2 linked regions of the Lichenihabitans psoromatis genome follow. The protein of the gene in region 1 interacts with the protein of each later gene in a pairwise test. Links are inferred from orthologs where the notes say so. Each region holds a gene or a part of one and is shown in the gene's direction. Other genes may lie near its edges. The genes, in order: EY713_RS16820 and rlmB.

The links.
Region 2: the proteins of EY713_RS16820 (region 1) and rlmB interact in binary tests that used the Escherichia coli proteins (3 or more experiments, as listed by UniProt). The link is inferred for Lichenihabitans psoromatis from one-to-one orthologs.

The regions. Positions count from the first base shown.
Region 1 is NZ_CP036515.1:3,594,482-3,597,712, reverse strand. What follows is about bases 1-2,910. They hold EY713_RS16820 (NAD(P)H-hydrate dehydratase), read left to right. Parts: upstream 1-641; coding sequence 642-2,180; downstream 2,181-2,910. Other genes in these bases: EY713_RS16815 (multicopper oxidase family protein), read right to left, coding at 2,177-2,910; EY713_RS16825 (P-II family nitrogen regulator), read right to left, coding at 43-381. Also shown: more of EY713_RS16815, read right to left, coding at 2,911-3,231. UniProt on the Escherichia coli protein: Bifunctional enzyme that catalyzes the epimerization of the S- and R-forms of NAD(P)HX and the dehydration of the S-form of NAD(P)HX at the expense of ADP, which is converted to AMP.
Region 2 is NZ_CP036515.1:3,094,358-3,097,498, reverse strand. Bases 45-2,864 are described here. They hold rlmB (23S rRNA (guanosine(2251)-2'-O)-methyltransferase RlmB), read left to right. Parts: upstream 45-931; coding sequence 932-1,798; downstream 1,799-2,864. Other genes in these bases: EY713_RS14365 (nitrite/sulfite reductase), read left to right, coding at 2,327-2,864; EY713_RS14370 (DUF2849 domain-containing protein), read left to right, coding at 1,993-2,322; EY713_RS14380 (PepSY domain-containing protein), read right to left, coding at 443-775; EY713_RS14385 (response regulator transcription factor), read right to left, coding at 45-393. In the rest of the region: more of EY713_RS14385, read right to left, coding at 1-44; more of EY713_RS14365, read left to right, coding at 2,865-3,141. UniProt on the Escherichia coli protein: Specifically methylates the ribose of guanosine 2251 in 23S rRNA.

The DNA.
Region 1 (3,231 bases):
ACGAACCGCTGGAGCGGTCGTGGTAACGTTCAGCCAAGTGGATCAGATCGCGTCGTTGCCGGTTTCACCGGTCCGGATGCGGATCGCCCCCTCGATATGCGATACAAAAATCTTGCCATCGCCGATCCGTCCCGTCTGCGCCGATTTCCGGATCGCTTCAACGGCCTTCTCGACGATCTCGTCGGCCAGAACGATCTCGATCTTCACCTTGGGAAGAAAGTCGACGACGTATTCGGCGCCGCGGTAGAGCTCGGTGTGGCCCTTCTGGCGTCCAAAACCCTTCGCCTCGGTCACAGTGATGCCCTGCAATCCGACTTCCTGAAGCGCTTCTTTCACTTCATCCAGCTTGAAGGGCTTGATGATGGCCTCGATCTTTTTCATGCGATTGTCGACTCAGGCGTAGGAGAAGCTTTGCGTCCAACGACAACGCGTCACGGGCATTGCAGTCAACTCTCATTAGCATGCGACGTGCCATAAAGCAGCTTCGAGGACAGCGTCCACGCTATCCGACACGTATGGTTTGCGATCTTCGTTTATGCCATCGTTCTACGCATACCGCTCAACTATTAGGCAATTAAGACACTGCTGACCACCGAGAGCACTGTCGAGCGAACTAGATCCCCCGGTACAAGGAACCTCCGATGCACCCTGATCGGCGCGGCACAGGCGAGCTTCTAACGACCGACGAGATGGCGCGGGCCGACCGCCTCATGGCGCAACGCGGCGTTCCGGGCTCGATCTTGATGGACCGCGCGGGCGCAGCCGTGGCGGCGGCTTGTGAGACGATGCTGGGCGGGGCGTCTTTGCGCATCCTCGTGTTATGCGGCCCCGGCAACAATGGCGGCGATGGGATCGTCGCGGCAGGAGGCCTGGTTCGCAGCGGCCACCGCGTGCGACTGGCGCTTCTCGGCGACCCTGGGCGGCTTGGCGGGGATGCGGCGGCGGCCCTCGCGGCATGGCACGAACCGGTCGAAGCGGCGTCCGTTGCATCTTTCGATCAGGTCGACCTGATCGTCGATGGTCTGTTCGGCGCGGGCCTGTCTCGACCTTTAGACGGGGAAGCCGCTGCTTTGGTCGATCGCGTCAACGCGAGCCGGATTCCGGTTCTCGCGATCGACGTCCCTTCCGGCCTCGACGGCAATCGCGGCACTCACGGCGAAGGTCCGGCCATCCAGGCTGCCGTCACGGTGACGTTCTTCCGCTACAAGCCCGGCCATCTGCTGCTGCCAGGACGCGGCCGATGCGGCACGCGAATTCTCGCCGACATCGGGATCGACGCGGTCGTGCTTTCGACGATCGCGCCGCAAGCCTTCGTCAATGGCCCCGATCTCTGGATCGACCATTACCCGTGGCCGACCACCGAGGGACACAAATATACGCGGGGCCATGCGCTGGTGCTGAGTGGCGGCGCGACGACGACGGGGGCGGCGCGGATGAGCGCGCGGGCCGCCCTTCGGGTCGGCGCCGGGCTGGTGACGGTCGCATCGCCGACCGAAGCTTTGAGCGTCAATGCGGCTCACCTGACCGCCATCATGCTGAAAGCCTGCGACGCCGCCGACGATCTGACGAGCCTCTTGGCTGACACCCGCAAGAATGCGGTCGTGCTCGGCCCAGGTCTCGGCGTCGGCGCACAAACGCGTGCGCTGGTCGAACGCGCGTTAGCGCCCAAGCACCCAACAGATCCGCTCCGGTCCGTGGTTCTCGACGCCGACGCACTGACCAGCTTTGCAGATGACAGCGCGGCGCTGCGGGCCCTGATCCTGACGGCGCCGGGTCCGGTTGTCGTGACGCCGCACGATGGGGAATTCGCCAAGCTGTTCGGGGCGGATGGTCCGTCCGGGTCTCGGCTGGAGCGAGCGCGGGCCGGCGCGGCGCGCCTTGGGGCCACCATGCTGCTGAAGGGCGCCGATACGGTCGTGGCGGAACCGAACGGCCGAGCGTCGATCGCCGAAGCGGACGCGCCGTGGCTTGCGACCGCCGGGTCCGGCGATGTCCTATCTGGACTGGTGTGCGGGTTGCTGGGGCAGGGCATGCCAGCCTTCGAGGCCGCGAGCGCCGCTGTCTATCTCCATGCGGCGGCGGCTCGGCATGTCGGAATCGGCCTGATCGCCGAGGATCTCCCCGACGCGCTGCCGCCCGTACTGGCGGCACTGCATCGGACGACCCGAACAACGATTTAGGCCGTCACCTCGAACCAATGGCGCAAACCGAAGGCGGCTTGATCGTAGATCGCCGACTCGATCATCCACTTGCCCGGATTATCCGCCACGAATGCCACGTGATTGCTCGTTTGCGGCGGCAGCAAAACCGAATCGCGCCAATAGGGTTCCCAGCCATCATCCTTGCTGTGCAGCAGCCGCATGACGTGGCCATGCACCCGAAGCGCGATGGACTCGGACGACCGATTGGCAAACCCGAGCGTGACCGTGCCGCCGCGCTTCACGGTCAGCAACGGATGGGCCGGCAGGTCCAGCGTCGCCGTGCCGTTCAGCCGCCAACGGGCTTTTCCAGGACTTGCGGGGACCTGTTCCATCGCGAGATCGGCGCGCACCGATCGTTCAAGCGGAATGGCGGGTGGCAGGCGCGGGTTACGGGGCAAGGCCACGATCGGCGGGAGTTGGTCCCGCACAGGGCCCTCCGTTCGCACCTCGAGGACAGGGCGATCATGCTCGAGCACACCCTCGACGCGCTCGGTGCCGCGAAGGGTCAACCGCATGGTCGCTCCGCTTGTGCGGGGGACGTCGAGCATGAACTCGAAGCGCGCGCCAGGGCCGATCGGCACCATGTCCTTCACCGGCTCGAACAATTCCGACGGCTGCCCATCGATGGCGACGATGAACGGCCGCGCGCCCTCGATCGCGACCAACATGATGAGCGAGGTCGAGCCGTTGACCACGCGCAGTCGCAAGCGGCTGCCCGGCGCCATGGTGACATTTTCGGGCAAACCGCCGCCGTTGATGAGCACTTGAGCGCCGCCGGGCGTCGGCCAATCGGCGAGAAACACCAGGAAATCGCGATCCACCGTCGGCGGCTGTTCTTCGTCGACGATCAGGACGCCCCTGACACCATGCGCCGTCTGGTTGGTCCGATTGGGAACCATCGCGGCGTGAAACCACGACAGGCCGCTATCGATCGGGGTGAAGCGAATTGACGCGCCAGCACCAGGCGCGATGGCTGGAGCATCGAGGCCAATCAGTCCGTCGACCGCATTGGGGCAGCACATGCCGTGCC
Region 2 (3,141 bases), 500 kb from region 1 along the record:
CAATCCGCTCACGAGTTCGGCCGTGGCGTGACCCGCCGAGCGCCGGAGCAGTGCCCGAAGCCGCGCCAAAACCTCTTCCATATGGAAGGGCTTGGCGACATAATCGTCGGCACCGGCGTCAAACCCTCGCACCTTGTCGCTCCAGCGATCGCGCGCCGTGAGGATCAGCACAGGAGCTGACCGTCCGGCCGCGCGCCACGCCTCGAGGACCGAGACACCATCTTTTTTGGGCAGACCGAGATCGAGCACGATGGCGTCGTAGGGCTCTGTCTCGCCGAGAAATTGAGCTTCCTCGCCGTCGTAAGCGCGATCGACCGCATAGCCCGCGCCTTCGAGGGCCGTGAACAGCTGACGATTCAGATCCTTATCGTCCTCGACCACAAGAAGACGCACCGGCTACCCTTTCCTATTGTCCAGGCTTCATTCAGGCTCTCGATGTTGATCACGATCCTGGGCGGGGCGGCATCAACGTCCCATTGGTTGCATCGACCAGCATGTGAACGAGATGCCCGTCATGCCGCAGAATCGTCACGTCGTAGACCATCTGTTGGTTCAGACGGCAGAGCTTGATGCCGACCGACTCGCCCGGCATCCCCCGTCCTGCCTCTTCGACAGCGCGATAGGGCGGCAAAAGCTTCATGGTCTGCAGAGTTTCGCGAGTTTCCCCCGCCGACAGACACGTCCGGAGACGTGTCTCAGTGGCCTGAGCCACGTGTGGCAGACCCACGACCCCGAGCGTCAGTGCCGCCCCCATGATGCGAACCAAAGACGTCATGGCTTGATCCTAAGTTCATCGCGCTGAACGCCTTATGAATGCGCGTGATGATGACGGTTCGCGTCGGCCGACGTTTCAATCGCCCGCGACGTCCTGTAGATCTCGGTCAGACGCGCGCCCATCCAAATCATCAGGGCGCATCGATGGACGAATGTCATGAAACGGCCGAGACAGCCACCAACCAGTCCCTCCTCCATGACGGCGCCCGGAGCGGGACGACCCGGCCGCGAGCGAGACCATTCGGCCCCGCATCGCGCCTCACCCTTATCGGGCTCCTACAAGACCGCCACGGCGCGTCTCCGTGCCACGCCCGAGTTGACGCTGATCTGGGGCTTTCACGCCGCACAGGAAGCATTACGGTCAGAAGGCCGCAAGATTCTCAGGGTGTCGGCCACCGAAGCGGCAGCGGAACGGCTCGCCCCGGAGCTCGAGGCGCGCGGGATCACGCCGGAGATCTTCACCGGAGCCGATCTCGACGCCAAAATGCCGCGTGATGCGGTGCACCAGGGCGTCGTCGTCGAGGCGCGTCCCCTGGCCGATCTCGACATCAGCGACGTGCCCGATATCGGCACGCTGCTGGTCCTCGATCAGATCACCGACCCGCATAACGTCGGCGCCATCATGCGGACAGCCGCTGCCTTCGATGTCGCCGCGATGATCACGACGGAGCGCCACGCGCCCGATATGACCGGCGTGCTGGCGAAAAGCGCATCGGGCGGGCTCGAACACGTGCCGGTCGTTCATGTCGTCAATCTCGCGCGCGCCCTCGACAGCCTCGCCAAGCGGGGCTTCCAGATCGTCGGCCTCGATTCCGAAGGTACCCAACCGCTCGAAGACGTCGAACCGTCGTCGTCTCTGGTGCTGGTGCTCGGCGCCGAGGGAAAGGGCTTGCGTCGGCTCACCCGTGAGCGGTGCGAGGTCGTGGCACGGCTCGACATGCCGGGCGCGATCAAGAGCTTGAACGTGTCCAATGCATGCGCGGTGGCGCTCGCAACCCTGCGGCTGCGACGACCCGCAAGCTGAGGCGCGTCGACTGGTCTTGACCGCCGGCCTCCAAGGCACGCTCTAATTATACAAATATTTTTTGTTATTAAAAATGATCTCGCAATCGAGATTGGGATTGTTATATTCGATGGATCGGGGTTGTTGCCTCCTTTAGACTTATGCAAAACAAGCGCGGCGACATGGCTCATCTCGCCGGACAGCAAGGACCGACCATGGCTCACGTCATCACGGCCAGTAGATTGCGCGACGGTATCGTGGTGTTTCGTGGCGCTGGCGCGGTTTGGGTCGATCATCTTCGGCTTGCCGAAGTCCTGCCCACCTCGGCCGAGGCAGAGGGCGCGCTCTCGGCCGCCAAGCAGGATGAAGGCCGGAATATCGTGGTCGATGCCTATGTGATTGAGGTCGTCGAGAAGAACGGGGTGATGGCGCCCGTCCGGCTGCGTGAGGCAATCCGCGCCGAAGGCCCGACCATTCACCCCGAACACGGCAAATCGTCCATCGCTCTGTCGACAGACGGATCGTCAGCATCAGATCGCGGGTAGAACGATGTATCGCTACGATGAATTCGACGCCCAATTCGTCTCCGAACGCGTCACCCAATTTCGCGACCAGGTGGAACGTCGCCTTGCCGGTGAGTTGACGGAAGATCAGTTCAAGCTGCATCGCCTGATGAATGGCGTCTACTTGCAACTGCATGCCTACATGCTCCGCGTCGCCATCCCCTATGGTGTGTTGTCGTCACGCCAATTGCGGAAGCTTGCCCACATCGCGCGGCGCTACGACAAGGGCTTTGGGCATTTCACGACGCGCCAAAACATCCAGTTCAACTGGCCGGCGCTCGCCGATTGCCCCGATATCCTGGCCGAGCTCGCGACGGTCGAGATGCATGCCATCCAGACCTCGGGCAATTGCATCCGCAACGTGACGGCCGACCAGTTCGCCGGTGCGGCCGCCGACGAGATCGTCGATCCCCGCCCCTACGCCGAAATTCTCCGGCAATGGTCGTCGCTGCATCCCGAATATTCGTTTCTGCCACGCAAGTTCAAGCTGGCGCTGACCGGTTCCCCGAGCGATCGCGCGGCTATTCAGGTGCATGACATCGGCTTGCAAGTGGTACGGAACGAGGCGGGAGAAATCGGGTTTCGCGTCTTCGTCGGCGGTGGCCAGGGTCGCTCCGCTTTCGTGGCCAAGAACATTCGCGACTTCCTGCCTGAAGCCGATTTGCTCGCCTATGTCGATGCGATCGTGCGTGTCTATAATCTCGAGGGGCGGCGCGACAACAAATACAAAGCGCGCATCAAGATCCTGGTTCACGAGAAGGGCCTGGAGCCGATGCGCGAGGCCGTCGAGGCCGAGTTCGC